DNA from 3 places in the Chengkuizengella sp. SCS-71B genome. Region 3 is predicted to be linked to each of the others. Evidence: predicted binding sites of a transcription regulator. Region 3 holds the regulator's gene; each other region holds the start of a gene.

What was found. The regulator LexA, encoded in region 3, represses DNA repair genes until DNA is damaged. The targets are predictions, from matches to a motif close to CGAACATATGTTCG.
Region 1: the regulator LexA is predicted to act here: its motif matches at 1,371-1,384, upstream of VQL36_RS02715 (YolD-like family protein).
Region 2: the regulator LexA is predicted to act here: its motif matches at 5,814-5,827, upstream of recA (recombinase RecA).

What each region holds. Positions count from the first base shown of each region.
Region 1 is NZ_JAZHSH010000001.1:552,191-558,835, forward strand. It holds gene VQL36_RS02705 (peptidoglycan recognition family protein) at 1-605, shown strand, start outside; gene VQL36_RS02710 (hypothetical protein) at 714-1,253, opposite strand; gene VQL36_RS02715 (YolD-like family protein) at 1,458-1,670, shown strand; gene VQL36_RS02720 (hypothetical protein) at 2,575-3,048, shown strand; gene VQL36_RS02725 (hypothetical protein) at 3,194-3,676, shown strand; gene VQL36_RS02730 (hydrolase) at 3,766-4,392, opposite strand; gene VQL36_RS02735 (outer membrane lipoprotein-sorting protein) at 4,587-5,645, shown strand; gene alr (alanine racemase) at 5,775-6,645, shown strand, end outside.
Region 2 is NZ_JAZHSH010000001.1:2,428,504-2,436,889, forward strand. It holds gene VQL36_RS11825 (dipeptidase) at 1-365, opposite strand, end outside; gene VQL36_RS11830 (stage V sporulation protein S) at 480-740, opposite strand; gene VQL36_RS11835 (TIGR00282 family metallophosphoesterase) at 858-1,652, opposite strand; gene rny (ribonuclease Y) at 1,816-3,357, opposite strand; gene VQL36_RS11845 (regulatory protein RecX) at 3,570-4,226, opposite strand; gene recA (recombinase RecA) at 4,515-5,558, opposite strand; gene VQL36_RS11855 (competence/damage-inducible protein A) at 5,997-7,247, opposite strand; gene pgsA (CDP-diacylglycerol--glycerol-3-phosphate 3-phosphatidyltransferase) at 7,293-7,880, opposite strand; gene rimO (30S ribosomal protein S12 methylthiotransferase RimO) at 7,877-8,386, opposite strand, start outside.
Region 3 is NZ_JAZHSH010000001.1:1,811,386-1,819,771, forward strand. It holds gene VQL36_RS08955 (hypothetical protein) at 462-749, shown strand; gene VQL36_RS08960 (hypothetical protein) at 921-1,076, opposite strand; gene lexA (transcriptional repressor LexA) at 1,378-2,001, opposite strand; gene VQL36_RS08970 (LysM peptidoglycan-binding domain-containing protein) at 2,169-2,546, shown strand; gene VQL36_RS08975 (winged helix-turn-helix domain-containing protein) at 2,621-3,832, shown strand; gene VQL36_RS08980 (GNAT family N-acetyltransferase) at 4,187-4,723, opposite strand; gene pyrH (UMP kinase) at 5,032-5,763, opposite strand; gene VQL36_RS08990 (DUF896 domain-containing protein) at 6,054-6,224, shown strand; gene VQL36_RS08995 (aldo/keto reductase) at 6,412-7,407, shown strand; gene VQL36_RS09000 (HAD family hydrolase) at 7,495-8,301, shown strand.

The sequences.
Region 1 (6,645 bases), 1.3 Mb from region 3:
GTTCCACAGCTTTACAAAATATTAAATACTACGAGAATTCAAACAATGTCATGTACGCTTCAGCTCATATCTTTGTAGACGACACAGGTATTTATGAGTGCATTCCTTTATTGACTGATATACCAGAAAAAGCTTGGCATGTTCTATATCAAAAACCTTTGGATAATCAGATATTTGGTGATGATGCGAATGATATAGCAGCAGGTGTTGAGCTTTGTTATTCGTATAAACGAGGCAGTATTAATAATGAAGAAGCTTATAAAAGGTATGTATGGGTAATCGCTTATATCTGTTTTAAGTTTGGACTAGATCCTGCTAAAACGATCATAGGTCATCATATCCTTGATCCACAGCGTAAAACAGATCCGCAAAACGCTCTATCAAAAATGGGTAGATCTTATGATCAACTATTACAAGATGTAGTTAAGGAATATTATGATTGTTTACCGAGGGAGGAATTGATTTTGAAGTTAAAAAAATGGCAGATAGAAATGGCTCATCAATCTATTGAGAATCTTAATGAAAACCCCACTATAAATAGTGAGGTTCTCTACGTAGAATTTAACTATAGGAGCTGCATTAGTTCTAGTGCTTTTCATTCTTAATCCATCATATGTTTTTATAAGTGTTTTGATTGGGCGTTTGTTTTGGAAATATTAAATTGTGCTGTTATCAAGAAATACAATGCAGAAATAGGAGTAATCGCCCTTGGCTTAGGTAGCTGATAGGGAAATGGTTCTTCTAGAAGGTCTATCTGGATCATTAATTTGTTCTGTAGTTATCGGAATAATCTTTGTTATTGCACATGTAGAATAGATATCTAAAAAGGTTACTCCATCAATTCCTACGACAATCCCTTCTCCAACACCTAAGATTCTGTCTGGGAATGGGCCCTCAGGACTAATAAATTCGATGTTAAAATTATTCCCAATTTCAAATTTAAGCAAATTTGTCATAGGGTCTTCACAACAAGCACACTCTCCTTTACTTTTTCTTATAGGTTTTAAAGCTGACAATACTCTCGCAATTATCGTATTTGTAAAATTTTCGCTTTCTACATGAGTAATTTGACATACTGGAATATCTCCAGCATCAGAAGTTGACACAATAAAATTTTCAACATCAGTAATAGTAGTGTCAATAGTACTGCCGATAGGAGTATCAATACCGACAAACACACCAACTAACTCCTTCAAAACACACTGCATCGGGCAAACACAGCAATCGCATATATCCTCATCAAAAACGCCCATAAAATCACGACCTTTTCATTTTTTATTAGTGTATTCAAATTGGAATTATGATGAGTGGACGAATGTACTGTACTTTAAATATGCTCTTGCCTTTTCTCTTATACCCCTTATATAATAAGAACGAATGTTCCGTTAGGGATGAAACAAATGAAAGAAAATAAATTAACACCTGGATCTAATATGCTATGGGAATCAAGCAGATAGATGCTTCCTGAACAAAAAGAACGTATAAATGATTATCAATATGAAAGAGACAGAAAGACGAAATCAGAACTTGCAGAGGTAGAAGTCAATATTATATCTCAACAATTATCAGATTCTATGTTAAGTAAATCAGAAGTTACAGTTAAGTTGTTCAGAACTTTTGGTCAGAATGCGTTTAAGACGGGAACAGTAACTAAATTTGCCCCCAATTAAAACAAATTAAACTAGAGTTGAATATGAGTGGATTATGAAAATGTTTATAGTAACGATTGATTTTAAAATGTATATCCATATTATTAATACAGTGTTATTGAGGCTTTTGAAAAGTTTAAAAGCATTTTTCGTGGTTGGATCATATTTCTGAAGATGATGTCATTGAGGATGCGTTAAAACTTTATTAAAGAGGTTTGTCAAAACGTCAAGAGGAAGGGCACAGGCAAGAGAATTTAGAATGAGATGAATAAAAGAGAACCTTTAGGTAAAATTATGTATTGAAAAAGTCCATAAACGTTGATTTTATAAGGTGGTTCTTTTTTTATTATAGTAGACATTGGTATAATAGCACATTTTCAAATAATCAAGTCACTTGTCTATACCAAATGAAAGGGTTGAACATAGAATATATCACCTCCTAATCATAGGAGGGTATGCGCTCATATATATCTCTCTACGGTGTAAACCTCACTATCTATGTAGTGGGGTTTTAATCTATGAAAAATGTGTACTTGCATTAGGACACCCGTCCATACAAAATAGATTTTCCTTTCATAGTATATATTACAACTATTGAAAGGAGGGTTTTTATGGGGGCAGTTATTGTATTAGTGTTATTTATACTCTTAGTTATCATATTAATCGCTGCAAGTAGAGGTTATTCCAGAGGATGCTCTCTCCTTGGGGATTGTATCCAATGTGAATGCCTTTTCTAGGAATATAGAAAATGATTATCGAACATCAAGAGGACGGTCAAATTATGTCCTAGCCGATCTATGAATCTAAGTTAAGAAGGGCGCACATAATCTTTTTTTGTACGTATATTTATAGATACCAGTCCAAGCAACTTCATTCAATGGTTCATAAGATATAAGGATAATCTAATGTGTTGGGAGTTAATATTATGGGGTTAAAACAAAAACCTTTTGTTGTTTGTGATTCGGTTTCAGTATTAGATCCATATGGAGGAGAAGGATCAATTATATTAGTTCAAAGTGGTATGTCTGTAATTACACCTCTTACTATAGTATCCATTGATGTGTGTGTCAGACAATCACAGAAAACAAAGGTATCACTTGATTTTTTATCTCAAGCTGCTATCGAGGATATGGGGTTAGCTACAAGTTTTGGATTAGTATTTCAGCTCCAGCGTAATGGTATTGTCGTTGCAACTATCAATGATGAGATGGATTATGTACCTGCTGGATCTACAGGAAGATATACAAACTTTTCAAACTTTCCTTTAGTTGATGACGAACCAGATACTGGTATCAATAAGTATGAACTTATACTCAATGGTCTTTCTTTTACAGGAACAGAAAATATTGGTATGTATATTGGCTCCCGAAGCCTAAAAGCCACAGTATTCATAGTATAGATTACAGTATCGTATGAGTTTAGATCATCCATAATCTAAAAGATAGTTGATTAGCGGAAATTCAACGCTAGGGGACAAACGTCCATTCATAATGACAATTAAATTCATATAATACACTAATTTAAATAAAAAGGAGTTGAATTTTATGGGACATTTCGATAAATCTCTATGTGATTGCTGCGTTTGCCCGATGCAATGTGTGTTGAAGCAGTTAATTGGTGAAAATATAAACGTATCTGTATTATTTGGAAGTGAGATTATTTTAGTTCCTGTAATTGTAGAACGTGTAGAAAATTTTATTTTATTTACTGATAACGGAGATTTTGCCATTCATTCTATTATAGCTATATCAATGGAGTTTGATCCTCAAGTTCAATTAAAAAAAATACAGAAAAATATTGGAGAATGTGCATGTATTGAAGATCCTATGACTAATTTATTAAATTCTAAAATTAATCAAACTGTAAACATTGTAGGCCTCGATGTAGTTATATTAAAAGTAGGAGAAGGACTTGTGTTAGCTGAAGGAGATATTAATGGAACGACGTTATTTTTTATAATTTCAACGTGTTTCGTTACTGCAATTGATGTTCCTGTTCAACAAATGAATTTATTTAAAAAAATATAAAATATTTCATTTGTGTGCTTAACATAAAAGCATTTTTTAAACAAAGTAGACGCTAAAATAGTGTCTTTTTTTTTTGCTTAAAATAAAGTCTATTTATGATCAGTATAAAGAAGTCCCACTCCAAAAACGCCACTGTGCTGCCTAGAAATTTCTTTTGCTGCATCAACAGTTTCTAGTCTAGCCCAATCTCGTTGCCATTCGAATAGTACAACTTCCCATGTTAATGGTTTCGCACCTGCTTGAATCATTCGTTGAATTGCCATATCATGTGCTTCCTTACTTACACCTCCAGATGCATCTGTTATAATATGGACATCATATCCTTCTTCTAAAGCAGAAAGAGCAGGATAGGCTAAACAAATTTCTGTCCATAATCCAGCTAAAATAATCTTCTTAGATCCAATTGATTTTACTGCTTTAACAATTCTTTTGTCTTCCCAAGCGTTTAAGGAAGTTCTATCAATCGGCTCTTGTTCTGGAAAGACAGCTTGGATATCTGGATGTAAAGAGCCTGTGAAACCTTTTGCACCTACTGTTGTAAGTATGGTTGGAACTTTGAAAACTTTCGCTGATTTTGCTAGTCCTACCACATTATTCAGAATAGACTGACCATGGTGGCTTTCTACCCCTAAGAACATTTGAGGTTGATGATCAATTAAAACTAATACTGAGTTTTTAGGTGTTAGTAAATTAGTGATATTTGATTTTTTTTCCAAAAAGTTCTCTCCTTTAATTAAGGCATATAAATTCTAATTAAATCAGGTTGTTTATATTCTTTGTAAAAATATTTATCTTTATGAAAAAGTTTAATATAAATTTCTAAATTGCATATTAAGCTAGTCTGCATAATTGTCCAAGTTTCCACATAGACATGTATCAGTAAATTAAACTTTATGTGGAGGGGATGTACATGCGTATGCGTAAAATCACATGGGTTTTTATTGTTGTGATATGCGTGTCACTTATTCTGTCAGCCTGTGGATCAAGAGATGCAGATGACGTAGTTGGTGATTTAGAAAAGAAATTAAAAGATTTGGAGAGTTATCATGGAACGGGTACAATGACACTGAACACAGGTAACGAAGCACAAGAGTACAATTTAGAGGTAAGTTATAAGTCGCCTCATTATTATCGTATCTCCATTACGAATAATGAAAGAGATGTCACTCAAATTGTACTACGTAATGACGAGGGGGTTTTTGTACTCACCCCTCACTTACAGAAGAGTTTTCGGTTCCAAAGTGATTGGCCAGGGCAGCAAGGTCAGGTATATTTATATGAAACTTTAGTAAATAGCATTATAACAGATGATGAAAGACAATTTACAAAGGATGATGAACAGAAATCGTTTGTATTTGATGTAAATGCAAATTATCAAAATCGTTCTTTGAGTCGTCAAAAAATCTGGTTAAGCAAAGACGGTTATGAACCACAGCAAGTAGAAATTGCTGATGATAATGCATCTGTGCTTGTTTTAGTGAAATTTAATGAATTTGAGTTTGATAAACAATTTGAGGACGATGCTTTTGATATGCAGCGAAATTTATCCATGTGGCAAATGAAATCACTTCCTACATTTTTAGCAGATCAAGAAGAGAAAGATAGTGAAGTTGAGTCTACTCCAACAAATTTATCGTTTGGAGTATACACACCAAGTTATACACCTGAAGGAGTCGAGTTTAGTGATTTAAGAGAAGTGCCGCAAGATGATCATATAGCTATTTTAGTTCGTTATGCTGGAGTATATAATTACACGATTATTGAGGAAAAGCCAGAAGCAAAAGATGTGAACCTTCCTCAAGGTGAAATTATTGATTTAGGGTATACTTTTGCTGTTTTAACAGGTGAAGTACAGAAGACATTAAGCTGGAGTTATGATGGTGTGGAATTCAAATTAACAACAGATGATTTACCTAAGGAAGAAATGATAAAAGTAGCACAATCTTTAGAAGGACAGATAGGAAAATAAATTCCAAAACTTGTTTGTAGTTTGTTCATTGACAGCCTCATCATAAGCGATTAACATTAAAGGGATAGGCATAATCACAATATATTTTAATTTCTTTGTTCCTTATTGTGTGAAGAAGGTGAACATACGATGGATTCATATTATCGCCCAACTTGGGCTGAAATTTCTTTGGATGCTTTACATTATAACCTAACAAGATTTCAAGAGATTCTTCCTAATCATATGGAAATTATGGCTGTAGTTAAAGCAAACGCATATGGACACGGTGCAGTAGAAGTAGCTAAACAAGCGATCTTAAGTGGAGCCCAATATATCGCTGTTGCGTTTTTGGATGAAGCTTTGGAACTTCGTAATTCGGGAATTACTGCACCAATCCTTATTCTAGGGTACATTCCTCCTGAAGCTGTTGAACTAGCTATTCAACATGATATCACTTTGACTGTTTTTCAGGATGAAACCATTGATGCTCTAAGCAAAATAAAAAGAGACTCTAAGCCATATAAAGTTCATATTAAAATAGATACAGGTATGGGGCGGTTAGGTGTACGTTATGAAAATGCCATCCCTTTTATTGAGAAAGTATTACAGCTTGATGGTGTTGAAGTTGAAGGTGTTTATACTCATTTTGCGAATGCAGACGAAGAGGATAAAACTTACACTTTAAAACAATATCAACATTTTAAAGAAATTGTAGATTATTTTAAACAAAAAAATATCAATTTTTTAAAAATCCATACAGGTAATAGTGCTATTGCAATTGATTTGCCTGAGTATTCATATAATATGGTGAGACTTGGAATTAGTATGTACGGGTTATATCCATCAACAGAAATAAATCATCATAAAATTGATCTTAAACCTGTAATGAGCTTGAAAACTAAAATTATATACTCAAAAGTTTTGCCTCCTGAGTCAGGTATAAGTTATGGAACCAAGTATTTTACAAAGGAGGAGGAACAGATCGCCACCTTACCTATAGGGTATGCTGATGGTTATTCTC
Region 2 (8,386 bases), 620 kb from region 3:
CCTAACTCATATAAAATTCTTAAATAAGTTAGATTGCCTGCCAGTGCATCCACACCCTCTAATGTGATCATTGCTCCTATTTTATTTTCAGATAAAGCAGAGGATAGGTCAGACTTATTTTTCACATGTATAATATGATCATACTTCAAAACTTTTTCGTGAAAAATATGAATATATTTCAAAATATGATCTATATTTGGATTTTGAATACTTTCAGAAATATAAATAGCAAAACATTGCATTAAAGTATTGCTTTTAATTAATCTTGAATTTGTTACATCGAGATAAAGATGATCATCAAATTGAATGTACTCATTTTCATACATTTTCATCAACACATCACAGTGTGCATCGATTACCTTCATTTATATTCCCCTCTCTTATTAACAATATTAAAGTTATATAATCAATCCATGAAATGTTTTTAAGCATAAAAAAACCTGTCTACTATGTAAACAGGTACTCCATAATGTAAAGGATTATCTAGGCTCCACAATTAATTTAATTGCTGTCCGATCTTCCCCATCAATTAATATATCTGTAAAGGCAGGAATACAAATCAAGTCAACCCCACTAGGTGCCACAAATCCTCTTGCAATGGCTACAGCTTTTATCGCTTGATTTAGTGCACCTGCACCAATAGCTTGAAGCTCAGCACTTCCACGCTCACGTAATACACCAGCCAGTGCGCCTGCTACGGAGTTTGGATTGGATTTAGCGGAAACTTTTAATACTTCCATGGACAGTACCTCCTTGAGAATGTTTGCCTTGGCTATACTTTGCATTAGTAATAATATTCGTGAAAATTAAAAAAATTCCTTCTTTTCATGAAAAGAGATTTAATTCTCTCTAAATTATCAATCGAAAATCACTTGATCTTCTGCAATTCTAATGAGATCCATTTTTTTTGCAAGACCAGTTGAATCATCTATTTGTATGATACATCCATGAAACTGCCATTTACCTTCATCAGGCGTAAATCTAACTGGCAACTGAGTTTTAAACTTTCGTAAGACTGACGATCGTTCCATACCTAATACACCTTCTTTTGATCCAACCATCCCGATATCAGTTACATAAGCAGTGCCCTGCGGTAAAATTTGATTATCGTTCGTTTGTACATGAGTATGCGTTCCAAGAACGACAGATGCCCTTCCGTCTAAGTGCCATCCCATCGCTATTTTTTCAGAAGTTGCTTCAGCATGAAAATCAACTAATATATTTTTTTGTTTTTTATTTAATTGATTAAGAATCTCATCTGCTTTTTCAAATGGACAGTCCAATGGCGGAAGGAACGTTCTGCCTTGTAAATTAACTATGACAAGTTCTTTTGTTTTATTTTTTATGATGGTAAACCCTCTTCCAGGAGTTCCTGAAGGAAAGTTTGCAGGACGCACAATTCTTTCCTCCTCATCGATAAAATCAAAAATCTCTTTGTTATCCCAAGTATGGTTCCCCATTGTAATACCGTGAACACCTAAATCATAAAAATGGTTAGCAATCTTACGAGTAATCCCTCTTCCTCCAGCAGCGTTTTCACCATTGGCTATAATGATGTCAGGTTGATACTTTTGTTTTACATAGGGTAAAACATCTTCCAATGCTTTTCGTCCAACAGAACCAACAATATCTCCTATAAATAATACTTTAATTTTATTTTCCTCCCTTTATCTATGTAATTAACAAAACAAAAACCACCCAATTGGCAGTCTTTTGAACATGTTAAGTCTATTCTTTTTCATATCATGTTTTCAGTGTTCAAACTCATTTTTTGGATAATATAAAAGTGGCTTATGTAAGCCACTTTTATAAATCTTATTTTGCGTATTCAACCGCTCTAGTTTCACGAATAACAGTCACTTTAATGTGACCAGGATATTCTAATTCATCTTCAATTTGAGACGTTATCGTACGTGCAAGTCGATAAGCTTCAGTATCGTCAACTTGTTCAGGATGAACCATGACTCTTATTTCTCTACCTGCTTGTATTGCATAGGACTTTTCAACACCCTCAAATGATTCAGAAATCTCTTCTAACTTCTCTAAGCGTTTGATATATGTTTCTAAGGTTTCTCTTCTTGCTCCAGGTCTTGCTGCTGAAAGCGCATCTGCAGCTCCAACTAGCATAGAAATTACTGAAGTTGCTTCACAATCACCATGGTGTGAAGCGATACTGTTAATAACCACAGGATGTTCTTTATATTTTTTCGCAAGTTCTACACCAATTTCAACATGAGACCCTTCTACTTCATGGTCTAAAGCTTTTCCAATATCATGTAAAAGTCCAGCACGTTTTGCCAAAGTGATATCTTCGCCTAATTCACCGGCCATTAGACCCGCTAAATAAGCAACCTCTAATGAATGTCTTAATACATTTTGTCCATAACTAGAACGGAATTTTAAACGTCCTAAAATCTTAATTAGATCAGGATGCAAACCATGAACACCAGCTTCAAAAGTAGCTTGTTCACCGTATTCACGAATACGCTCATCCACTTCTTTGCGTGATTTATCGACCATTTCTTCAATACGAGCCGGATGAATTCTTCCATCAGCCACTAATTTTTCTAGTGAAGTTCTGGCAATCTCTCTTCTGATTGGGTCAAATCCCGACAATATAACTGCTTCAGGAGTATCATCGATAATTAAATCAATTCCAGTTAATGTTTCTAAAGCTCTTATATTACGGCCCTCTCGTCCAATGATTCTACCTTTCATTTCTTCATTTGGAAGTGAAACAACTGAAACTGTCGTTTCAGCAACATGGTCAGCAGCACATCTTTGGATAGCAAGTGAAATGATATCTTTCGCTTTCTTATCCGCTTCTTCTTTCGCCCTTTGCTCAATTTCTTTAACGAGCTGTGCTGTTTCATGCCTAGTTTCCTGTTCAACACGATTTAGTATTATATCTTTGGCCTCACTCAACGTAAGATTTGAAATTCGCTCTAATTCAGAAACTTGCTTGTCATGGATTAGTTGAATTTGTGACTGTTTATCATCAATTTGCTTCTCCTTGTTGGCAATTTTTTCTTCTTTACGCTCAAAAGATTCTATTTTTTTATCCAGCGATTCCTCTTTTTGCAACAATCGTCTTTCTAGTCGTTGGACTTCATTTCGACGGTCACGAATGTCTTTTTCAGCTTCGATTCGGATTTTGTGCGCTTCATCTTTAGCTTCTAATATATTTTCCTTTTTAAGTGCTTCAGCATCTTTCTTAGCATTTAACATTATCTGCTCAGCTGCATGTTCAGCACTAGTGATCTTAGCTTCTGCAAGAGATTTGCGGATAAAATAACCAATCCCGAAGCATATTAAACCAACACCAACAACGAGAACGATAATCCAAATGGGATCCATGATTCATTCACCTCCTCGTTGATAAAACTCCAAGGGTTAGCCTGGGATAATATGGTTTTTTTAATCCGATTTACATTTTCATTTAATCATTCTTTTTTCATACTTGGCAGAAAGTTGATAAAAATTGGCGAAAAAAATAGGTGAATATACATGAATATTTTATCTTTAATAAAATAAGGTTGTCAAGTAAGGAAATGATTTAGAATATAAATCTACCATTCATTCGTTTCCTCTTTCTCAATTTTTTCTAAAATATTGCGAATTAAAGAATATTCAAATCCTCTTCTCATTAAAAAAGAACTGATTTTAGATTTTTTTTTGGTATAATCCCCACTCTGATTATCCCATCTTTTTTTCGCTAATTGATACGCCACTTCAAATTCCAATTCTTTATCTAATTCCTGTATCACTTGTGTGATTATCACTTTTTTGATACCTTTTTGAGACAATTCTTGTTCAATCCATTTCAATCCTTTTTTTTGATGTTTCATTCGATAATTTGCTAAGTTGAGTGCATAACTATAATCATCAATGAATTTTCTCTTTTCTAAATGATCTAGAGTATGATCAATCAAGGTTTCTTCATAACCTTTTTCACTTAATTTTTGTTTAAGCTCAAATCTTGACTTACCTCTACGTGAAATAATACGAATTGCTTGACGCTGTATGATCTGCTTCTCTTCATCTTCTACAACCTGCTTTATCTTTGTTTCATTTATTTCTTCCCCTTTAAGCAAACGATGTTTGACAAGTATGTCTTCATGAACAGAAAGCACATATCGATCATTCACATATATATTGTATCGATTTCGATTATTTTTTTGCTTTTCAACTAAAGTAATCAAATCTTTTTCAGACTTAGTGCTCATCAAAACCTCTCTCCTATAATGATATATGTAGATAAAGCACCTTCAATGAAGGTGCTTCGGTGAACTACACACCACTTAACACCTTTAGTGTTTGAAGTGGGTGCTTCTTGGGAAGTAGATACTTTTTAGTAGCTATCTATATGTACCAAGCAATAAGGGTAGTCCCTACCCTTAAATATACTAACTATCCCATGGCTATTTTTAGTAGATTGATATTTGCGTTCAGGTCTCTATTATGGTGGCTATTACTTGCATATTTTTTAGGTGCAATGACCAGTTAAATTATATTTACTCATTTGTAGCTAATGGGGCTTTATTTTCTGCTTTTTCATCTTCATTCTCATCTGGGATAAGATCTTTATCTATTCTAATCTTTGCTTCTATTTCCTCTGCGAGCTCTACACTGTCCTTTAAAAATTGTTTTGCATTCTCTCTTCCTTGGCCTAATCTCTCGCCCTCATAAGAATACCATGCTCCACTTTTATTGATAATATCTAATTCTGTACCAATATCTATGATGCTTCCTTCACGAGAAATTCCTTCGCCATACATAATATCAAGCTCAGCCTGTTTAAATGGGGGCGCTACTTTGTTTTTCACTACTTTGACACGCGTCCTATTCCCAACCATATCATTTCCTTGTTTAAGGGTTTCAATGCGTCTCACGTCAAGTCTGACAGAAGAATAAAACTTCAGTGCTCTACCACCTGGAGTTGTTTCTGGATTTCCAAACATCACACCTACTTTTTCACGCAGCTGATTAATGAAAATAGCTATCGTTTTAGATTTGCTGATTGCTCCAGATAGTTTTCTCAATGCCTGTGACATTAAACGGGCTTGAAGACCTACATGAGAATCACCCATCTCACCTTCAATTTCTGCTTTAGGAACTAACGCAGCAACAGAATCAACAACGATAATATCAATAGCACCACTACGAACCAATGCTTCTGCAATTTCCAGTGCTTGTTCTCCTGTATCAGGTTGTGACAAAAGTAACTCATCGATGTTTACTCCTAGCTTCTTAGCATATACAGGGTCAAGAGCATGTTCTGCATCAATAAATGCTGCTTGTCCACCAGATTTTTGTGCTTCAGCAATAGCATGAAGAGCTACTGTCGTTTTACCAGAAGACTCAGGTCCAAATACCTCTATAATTCTTCCTCTAGGGAAGCCACCAATTCCCAAAGCAATGTCTAAAGCAAGAGCTCCACTTGAAATCGTTTCTACCTGAGTACTAGTAGATTCTCCTAATTTCATTACGGAACCTTTTCCAAATTGTTTTTCTATTTGACGTAAAGCCATATCTAAAGCAGCGCGACGATCTGTCAAAGAACTCACTTCCTTTTTTCATCTTTATAGATATGTTCAAAAAGCCCTCTTTTGATCACGAAGTGGAGCAAGTATGCAAATACGACATCGAATATTGCACTCACATTTGAAGTCCGGTGCTCATGTAACAATTACACTCAGCTCCAGCTTCTGCATATTCGCACAATCTTCTTGGTGCTGAAAACCGAACTTTTTGAACACTTACTTTGATATTCATATAATACCTTGTTTTCGTGTTCTTGCCAAGCATTTTTTCGAACATATATTCGATTCGATTATTTTAAAAAAACCGTAACAAAGAAATGTCTTCGTTACGGTGCTTCCGATATCGTTATTATATATGAAAAAATAGTAAGACACAAGTGAATTAATAGAATTTGATGTCGAAATTAATACTAAAACCTCAATTCGTGCGCTTGCCTGGGAAATATCAACTGATTATATTTCCCTTATTTCTTTCCATAATTGATATAAAGCATATTTTGCTGCTCTTAGTTGAACCATTTCACGATTTCCTGGCAATTGTACTGATTTCACCTTTATTGGAGACCCCTTTTGTTTAATCCCTATATATACTAATCCGACAGGTTTCCCTTCAGATTCTGAAGGTCCAGCAACACCAGTTACCGAAATAGACCAATCTGTATTTGTTTGATGATTCAAATTTTCAGCTAACATCTCCGCTGTTTGTGTACTAACTGCACCTGGAGCATCTTTTCCTTCCAACACCTCCATAGGAATATGAAGAAACTCGTGTTTCATTTGATTACTGTAACAAACAACACCACCTCGATAAACTGAAGAACTACCTCCAACACTTGTAATCAGTTCACTAACCTTTCCACCTGTACAGCTCTCAGCAACAGATAGTGTAAGGTTCTTAGAACTCATCATTTTTATTAATGCTTCTTCAAAAGTGATATTTTCTGATGCATAAAGATATTTACCTGCTCTTTTGATAATTTCATTCTCTACAGATTTCATTTTTTCAAATGCTTTCTTTTGAGTTTCAGCTTTTGTTGTAAGTCGAATCATTACTTCTCCTTCTTTAGCATAAGGAGCAATGGAAGGATCGATTTGTTGCTCCATCAAATCCTTTAAACGGTCCTCGAGTATTGATTCACCAATTCCTGCAAATTTTAAAAACTTTGAATGCAGCGGTTGCTGATCCCCAATAATAGATTGCAGCCATGGAACAGCATATCGATCAAACATAGGTTTCAACTCTTTAGGAGGGCCAGGCAACAATATGTAATGATGTTTATTTTGAGTTAGAGCAACTCCGACAGCAAGTCCTGTATCATTTTGCAAAGGTTCACAACCAGAAACAATATAGGCTTGTTTAATATTATTTTCGGTCATATTAATTCCACGTTTTTTAAACAATTCTCTCATTTTTTTCAATGAAGGCTCATGAACTTCAATTGATCTCCCTACAAATTCTGCAAAAATATCTTTCGTTAAATCATCTTGAGTAGGTCCCAAACCTCCACAACATATAATAAAATCAGCACGATTATCTGCTATTTTTAATGCTTCAGCGATCCTCTCTTTATTATCTCCGACAACAGTTTGAAAATAAACATTCATGCCAATTTGAGCTAATTTTTCAGATAAATATTGAGCATTGGTATTCACAATTTGTCCTAATAAAATTTCTGTACCTACTGCTATAATTTCAGCTTTCAATGACATCCCCTCCTAAAATAAAAAACAACAGGTAGTATAACTTACCTATTGTTTATTTGTTGATAAATGTATGACTGATTTATTTTTAAGAAAATAATCAATTCCTGAATATACTGTAATAATGACAGCGATCCAACTTGCAACAAGATCAAATGGAAATCCGATAAATGTAAAAGGAAAATTATTGAGCAACAGTGCAATTATAGCCGTAATCTGAGATGCAGTTTTCCATTTACCCCATTTACTTGCAGCCACAACTTTTCCATCTAATAATGCAACTTGCCTTAGTCCTGTTACAGCAAACTCACGACTAATGATAACGATGGCAATCCAGGCTTCCAATTTCCCCATATCTACTAGTGAAATTAACACAGCTGCAACTAATAACTTATCAGCTAGAGGATCAAGTAATTTTCCTAAATTTGTAACAATCTTCCTTTTTCGAGCAATATATCCATCTAACCCATCCGTGCTGGCAGCAATGATAAAAATTAATGTTGCAATAATTTGACTATATGTAATTTCAAATTGAGCAAATTCTAAAGGTGGAAAATCTAAATTAACCAATAAAAAAAACATAATGATTGGTACCAAAAAAATCCTGGCCAAAGTTATGCGATTGGCTAAGTTCATAGATTCCCCTCCCCTGTTAAGTCATATTCAATAGAGTGAGTGATACGAACTGGGTGCAATTCACCGATGTTTGCTTTTATGTTTGAAACAAACACTTCTCCATCTATTTCTGGTGCGTCATACTGTGAACGACCAATAAACACATCATTTCGTCCATCATAACGTTCTATCAATACATCTAATACCTTACCAATATGTTTATTATTTTGTTCCTTTGCAACTACCCTTTGGATTTCCATCAAAATGTTAGATCTTCGTTCCTTCACATCATCCGGAATTTGATTGGGTAGTCTAGATGCAGGCGTGTCCTCTTCTTGTGAGTAAGTAAATACGCCTAATCGATCAAATTTAATTTCTTTCACAAAATCACATAATTTTCCAAAATCTTCTTCCGTTTCACCAGGAAAGCCTACAATAATAGAAGTTCTCAAGGAAATTTCTGGAATTCTATTGCGTATTTTTTCAATTAATGCTCTAGTATCTGTCTGTCTCCCTGGTCTTCTCAT
Region 3 (8,386 bases):
TTGTGAATAAAGTACGTCATAATGTATGCGATTGTTGAAGTATTACTTACATCATCATTTATTACTTATTTCATCATATAAAATCATATAACATGTTGACACAGACAAATGCGGATTTTATAATCATTGAGTGTTGATAATGGTTATAATACCTACATCAACACCCACCAGCTGCTACAAAACAAACTGCTTCCAACAGATGCAGCAAGTTAAGACTCCCACAGCTTTGGCAGTCTATATATTCTATGTTCCATAACAAGTCATTAAATTAGTTTTGTAGTGGGACTAAAAAAAGTAAATATACATATTTGTATATTTACACTTAGAAATACGAGTATAACTATCTTTTAATGTGATTATTGGGGTTAAATTGGTTATATTGAAAAATTATGAAATTTAAAAAATATATTACTATGATAACAAGTAAATTAATATTACATTTTTTTAGGAGGATTTATGGCATGTTAAAAAAGTTAGTAATGGCAGAAGGAGTTTCTTATAGTCCCAGTTTAAACCAACGTGCGTATTACGATGTTCCTCTTATTGATTCAATTAATAGAGTTTATATTACATCTAAACCATTTGTTCGTTTACAATTATGGGACGGCAGTGAAAAAGTTCAAGAAATACTTACTACTGGAGAAAAATATTTTGATTTTAATTATAGGCGAAGATTTGATGGAGATTTTTTTATAAGAATTCAAAATTTAGCTTCGTGGCAAGTTGTGGATATAACAATTATTTATTGAATATTTTAACGTATACTCAGAGTACAAAAAAGTAGGAATGAGATAAGTTGTTCTGCACCGACTCCAGTGTTTTTTTGTAATGAAAAGAAGAAAACCTCAGCATTTGCCAAGGTTTTCTCCTGATGGGATATGATGGTCTTATTAATAGGTTAAATTCGGTGACTGCTAAAATTAACGATATTTCTTATAATTGCTATTAAATAAATCTGTTTCTTTTGGAGATAATGATTTCTTACTTTCTAACTTTTCAAATTCTTCGTATAAACGATGTCTAGTTTTCTCTTTAATGTTAGAAAATTTATAATCCCCATACCCAAATAAATCCATTGTCTCACTCCTACATGTTTTATTATTTTTCTATTTGATAATTAAACCATAGCGCAAAAATATTTTTTTTCTGTAAATAAAATGTAAAATTTTTGCACTTTAATAATGTATGAAGCAAAATTAAATTTGATTATACTTTTTTACCAATATTAGTTAAAATGTGTGAACGCCTTTATTAAATTTTGATTTAAAAATGATGATCTATTCAAAGCGATAAAAAAACTTCCTCCGTTATTGGAAGAAGTTTCATTATTTTTGTGCGTTCTGAAAAATTTTAGATTACAAGTAGGTCAGTTTCTTATTAACTAATGTCTCTAAACAACCCCACTACTTTACCTAATATACTGACTTCATTGAGTATAATCGGCTTCATGGTTGAATTTTCAGGCTGTAGTCTAAAGTGATTTGATTCTTTAAAAAATCTCTTGACAGTTGCTTCATTATCTTCAGTCATGGCTACTACAATTTCACCATTATTTGCGGATTGCTGTTGTCTTACGATGACGTAATCTCCATCGTGAATTCCAGCCTCAATCATGCTTTCTCCAACAATCTGAAGCATGAAAACATTGTAGTCCCCAACATAATGATTTGGAAGTGGAAAGTACTCCTCTATATTTTCTGTAGCAAGAATTGGAAGACCAGCTGTAACTTTTCCTATTAAAGGTACTTGTGCTATGGATGAGGTAGCGATAGTAGGAGTAGGACTTTCCTCATCTAATATTTCGATTGCACGTGGTTTTGTAGGGTCTCTACGAATAAACCCCTTTTTTTCTAATCTTTCCAGATGGCCATGTACTGTGGAACTTGATGCTAAACCTACTGCTTCTCCTATTTCACGAACGGATGGAGGGTAGCCTTTTTTTTGCACCTCTTCTTTAATAAATTCCAATATGGATTGTTGCCTGGTAGATAACTTGTTCAATCTAATTCCCTCCCCATTTATTTCACCTTACTAAACGATCTATGTATTATGCTGGTATTATAACACAGAACGTTATTTCGCACAAACATAAGTTCGAAAAAAGTATTGACACAAACAAATGTTCGTGATAATCTTTGTTTAGAACAAATGTTTGGGAGGTAGTTAATGTGCATTTAATTTATACGAGTAATGCCATAGATACAAAAAAAGCAGTGCAGTTAAGAGCTCAAAATAAATCAATTATATTAAGAAAAAAAGTATTTTTTATTTTAATAACAACTGTTATTGTAACAATTGGTTTGATGTTTGGAGCCATCTTGAATGTTTTTGCATCCGAGAATACGGAAACGGTTCAACAGCAAGAAGAACAATTCATACAAATTTATGTAAAACCTGGAGATACACTATGGAGTATTGCTAAGTGTTATGTACCTAGAGAGATGGACATCCGATATTTTATTTCTAAAATTAAAAATAAAAATCATCTAGAAAATAGTAATATTATTATAGGACAAGCTTTATTGATTCCTACTGGAGAATTATAGATGGCGTACTTGACATGAAGTATTGTGTCAATAATAGCTAGTATAGTAGATTATGATCTAAAAAGGAGTTCACTGTGGACAAAATATCATTATCAAAAGCAAAAGCACGCCATTTTCTGATTTCATATCAAGGGTTGAGACCTTCAAATCAATTTCTGGGCAAACAAGGAATCATCGATTTAATTCAACGAGTCGGTTGCATACAATTTGATCCACTGAATGTGGTGGGTTTTAACCAAGAATTAGTGTTGCAATCAAGAATTCGTAATTATAGTACTAGTATGCTTCATGAGTTGTTATACAAGGAAAGGGTATTATTAGATGGATGGGATAAAAACATGTCCATTTATCTTACGGAGGACTGGCCTTATTTTTCAAGATTCAGAGCTAAGAAGAGAGAACAATTAAAGAGGATAAATGAAGTGCAAGCAATTAGTCAGGATGTGTTAAGCCTAGTTAAAGAAAAGGGACCATTATCTTCGAAAGATTTATCATATAATCAAATTGTTGATTGGTCGTGGGCACCTACTCGATTATCAAGAGCTGCCTTAGAAAGTTTATATTTTGCAGGAGATTTAATTATTTATGATAAGGATAGAACACGTAAAATATACGATGTTACAGATCGAAATCTGCCGAAAAAACTGTTAATAAAGAAAGACCCGAATAAAACGTTTGAGCAATATGTAGACTGGTATGTACTAAGACGTATAGGAGCGATTGGTCTGTTGTGGGATAGATCAGGGGATGCATGGTTAGGGATTAGAGAAATTAAGAGCTCTGATCGTAAAAAGTCCATACAACGATTAATTGAAGCTGGGAAATTAATTGAAGTAACAATACAGGGAATATCCAATAAATTTTACATGAAAAAATCAGACGAAAGCTTTTTAACAAAACATGATGGTCAAAATCATGCTTCAATTATCGCGCCACTAGATAATCTGATATGGGATCGAAAGTTAATTAAGGAACTTTTTGATTTCGAATATATTTGGGAAGTCTATAAACCTATAGAGGAACGAAGATATGGTTATTATGTTCTGCCAATTTTACATAATGATCGCTTTATAGCAAGGTTTGAACCAGTTAAAGATAAAAAGAATAAAGTTTTAATGATTAAAAATTGGTGGTGGGAATCTGGGTTTAAGGTTTCAGAACAATTAAAGTCTGATTTAAAGACGTGTTTTGAGAGATTTATACGTTATTTGGGTGTAGAACAAATACTTGCAGATTCTAATTTAATTGAAGAAAAAAATTTAGGATGGTTAGTTGATGAAAAATAATTATACTTATAGAATATTCAAGTGTCTATGATGATTAAAAGATTATTTTTTACACCGCCCACACTTAGGGACGCTGTATAGGTGTAGGTTATTCTTAAATTTGATCAAAAATATGTCAAATAGCGTTGGTTTTACGTATTTAAAAGAATCTGTTTTTAAAAAGATTAAAACAGATTCATAATATATTATTCCAGAACAATTTTTATAAAGTTTGATCATTTTTTGCCTGTATGTTCAGCAATTGCGCCATATCGTAATATTAGTTCAGCCAGATTTTTCTGCTTGACATTTTGCTGAATACCAAATTACTTTAGTTTTAGTTTGGAAAAAGTGCTCTAAAGAATTCTGGTGAATTTAGTTTGGGTTGACTCTTAAATACTTCTCCATGCGGATATCATTCCACATTTTACCTTGCCAATAGGTGAAATTATTAACATGCCCAATTTCCTTGTAATCCAGTTTCTGATACAGTTTCAGTGCCTGTTCATTAAATTCAAATACTCCTAATTCAATACGTTTAAGACCTTTTTTCATAATTTGATCCTCTAAATATTTTATCGCCACATATCCAATTCCTTTACCACGGCCTTCGGGCTCACCAATCGTAATCCCTATCCAGGCAGTTCCTGGCTCTTTTTTGTACAGATGTCTCGGATCGACCATGTAGTTCATTTCGCCGATTAACTGATCATCCAGATATATTAGGTAGATCTGTTCATGTTCTAATCGTTGAAATAAGTTTTCTTTAGTAATTGTTTGCTGATATTCTAATTCTGACTTGATTTGGTTAGGACGAGTCAACGGGATTAAAGTAGGATCGTTTGCCCAGCGATTAAACACATCTACAAGGTTTTTATTAGGTTCAGTTAATTTGATGAAATGAGTATTCATGTTAGCATTCCTCCAATACTTAAAGTAGAAATCTGATTTTTTATTAAATTTTATAGTTTTAGGGTATTGTTGTCTGTATACTCAGAACTTCTTTTTCTTCTTCTTTAAAAGCCATTTTAACACTCTCACTTTCGATTAAACAACATTAACTTATTAACAATTTTCAACTATGCTGCAACATCTTATATTTGAGTATATTAAACGATACACCTTATTAGAAACAATTGAATTGATCAAGTCCAACATCTGGGTGAATGAATCCCTAGAAATTGGATTTTTATGATGAATTCACATATGTTCATTATATATTAAAATTTAGTAACGTCTTCATTGATTGAAGTTCCTATATGCTGTCCTTCACATATTTTTTTCATTGCTTCATGTTTATCAAAATTAAATACATGAACTGGGAGCTTATGATCTCTTGCTAATAATAAAGCAGATTGATCCATAACTTTTATATTATTTGTAATTATATCGTTGTAGTTTAAGTTTCTGTACATTCGTGCCTCTTTGTTAAGATTCGGGTCGCAAGTAAAAACCCCATCTACGCCTTGCTTAGCAACTAATATGGCATCACAATTCGTTTCAACTGCACGTTGCACACTTGGATAATCAGTAGTGACAAAAGGTTGTCCATTTCCTCCTCCAAAAATAACTATATACCCTTTTTTGAGATGTTGAATCGCTTTTAAACGAATAAAAGGCTCTGCTACAGCTGTAATTGGAATAGAGGTCATAACACGGACTTCTTTTTTAGTTTTGCTCTTTAATACACCTCTTAACATTAAACTATTGATTATTGTTCCTAGCGTACCAATATTGTCTGCTTCTACTTTATCTATTCCCCATGCAGAAGCCAAATTTCCTCTGAATATGTTCCCACCACCAACAACGATACATACTTCAATTCCATTTTCTGAAATAGCTAGTATTTCATTAACTATATGTTCTAAACGATCTGGTCCAAAATTATTTCCATTCTGATCTGCAAGTGCTCCACCGCTTAATTTTACTAATACTCGTTTATACAAATTCATCACTCCTTCAATAATATAAAAAAAGAACTAAAGATCGTTAACAATCTTTAGTTCTTTTTTTATAAGATGGAGAAGAAAAAGCGATAATTATTGTTTTATTCTTAAATAAAAATAACCTCATATTCAGCCCCACCTATCATCTGCATTCAAAATATTCTGTTTGTTAGTTTATATAAATAGTAAGGAATGGTCAAGCTTTTTTTCTGTTATAATCATTGATCAATAAAGTTACTTGACAATTTTTTTTTGAAATGTCAAAGTAATGGGGTAGATAAGGAGGATTAAACGTTATGAACAACGATCAAATCAACAGAATTAATGAGTTAGCTAGAAAGAAGAAAACAGTTGGCTTGAATGCACAAGAGGTTGAAGAACAGAAAAAGTTACGTCAGGAATATTTAAAATCCTTTAGGAAAAACTTTAGAGCACAATTAGATAATATAGAAATTGTTGATGAATAAACTAAAAAAAATATTCAATTTCTATACTATATAACTTACAACAGAGTAACTCATTCTCTGTAACATAAATTTTTTATATGTTAGAACAAGATCGACTGTAGATCTTGTTCTTTTCATATCACCAGGTTTGCGATAAAATAGTTAAAAAAATGAATAAATATTCATTGTTATACAGAGGAGGACAAGTATGGAACATCGTATACTCGGGAAAAGTGGTTTAGCTGTTTCCAAATTATGTTTAGGTACAATGACTTTCGGGAATACAACGAGTGAAAAAGATTCGATTGATATGATACACCGTTTTTTAGATAGAGGGGGGAATTTTTTAGATACTGCAGATGTATATGTACAAGGAAAATCTGAAGAAATTGTTGGTAAAGCCATTAAAGATCGACGTTCTGAAGTGGTGTTGGCAACTAAAGTAAGATTCCAGACAGGCAAAGATTTGAATAGTGCAGGATTATCTCGAAAACACGTTATGGATGGTGTTGAAGCTAGTTTAAAACGATTAAATACAGATTATATCGATCTATACCAAGTACATGTATGGGATGAGTTCACACCTGTAGAAGAAACGTTAAGGGCTTTAGATGACATAGTAAGTTCTGGTAAAGTAAGGTACATAGGATGTTCCAATTTTTTAGCGTGGCAATTAATGAAATCCTTATGTTATAGTGATTTTAATAAATTTGTTAGATATATATCCATTCAGCCTCAATATAGTCTTGTAAGCAGAGAAATGGATCGAGAAGTTTTACCTTTGTGTATTGAAGAAAATGTTGGTGTAATGCCTTGGGCTGCAATTGGAAGTGGTTTTTTATCAGGAAAATATTCTAAAGGTGTACAACCTACTGAGGGAAGACTTCATAAAGCAATGGGCGAATCTTCTTGGGAAAATCGAAATACTGAAAAAAATTGGGAGATACTCAATACTGTAATGGAAATTGGTGAGCAGAGGGGAGTAACTCCTTCACAAGTAGCTTTAAATTGGCTGCTTGATAAAAAGGGCATCACTTCACCCATTTTGGGTGCAAATACATTAGATCAATTTGAAGAAAATATGGGAACGTTAGAGTGGAATTTAACCACAGAGGAATGGAATAAACTTGATGAGGTCAGTGCTCTTCCTGATGAATATCCAAACCGATTTATAAACAAGTTTAAACGAACACTTAACGTTTAAAACATTTAAATATATAGCTAGCTTGAATAATAAAAGCAATTTTTAATTCATTATAAATTAAATATTTTACTGGAAATGAGTGAGAACATGAGTATTAAAGCCATTATTTTTGATCTAGATGATACCTTGCTTTGGGATGAACGTTGTGTAAAAGAAGCTTTTGAGGTTACTTGTCAATCAGTGGAACAACATTACCGTATAGACCCTGTGAAATTAGAGGAGGCTGTTCGTCAAGAAGCTAGGGCCTTGTATGAAACGTTTGAAACGTTTGAATTCAGTAAGAATATTGGTATCAATCCTTTTGAAGCTTTATGGGGAAATTTTAACGATGAAAATGAACATTTCAGTCTATTAAAAAAAATAGCACCTGAGTATCGTAAAGAAGCTTGGACAAGAGGATTAAAAGTGATGGGAATTGATGACCTTCAATTAGGTCAAACACTAAGTGAATTATTCCCAAGTGAAAGAAGATCAAGATCTTATGTATATGATGAGACATATCCTACAATAGATAAATTAAAGGAAAAATATAAGCTGATGTTATTAACGAACGGATCTCCAGATATTCAAAATGAAAAATTAGCTGCTATGCCAAAATTAATGCCATATATGGATCAAGTGATGATATCTGGTAGTTTTGGTCAAGGAAAACCATCACCTGCTATATTTGAACATGCAATGAAGCTTTTGGGAATTGAACCACATGAAGGGATCATGGTAGGAGATAACCTTAACACTGACATTAAAGGTGCTCTTAGCGTAGGGATGAGATGTGTATGGATTAATCGTAATAACATAAAATCTTCAGGTGAAATTAAACCTGACTTTGAAATTAAAGAATTAAATGAATTGCATGGCATTATCCAATCCATTAATACTAAAGTATCCTCTTAAACAATTAATGATGTTTATATCAATTAAACAAACCTCGCCATACACCTGACTCTGTTAGTTGTATGGCGTATTTCTTTATTTAATT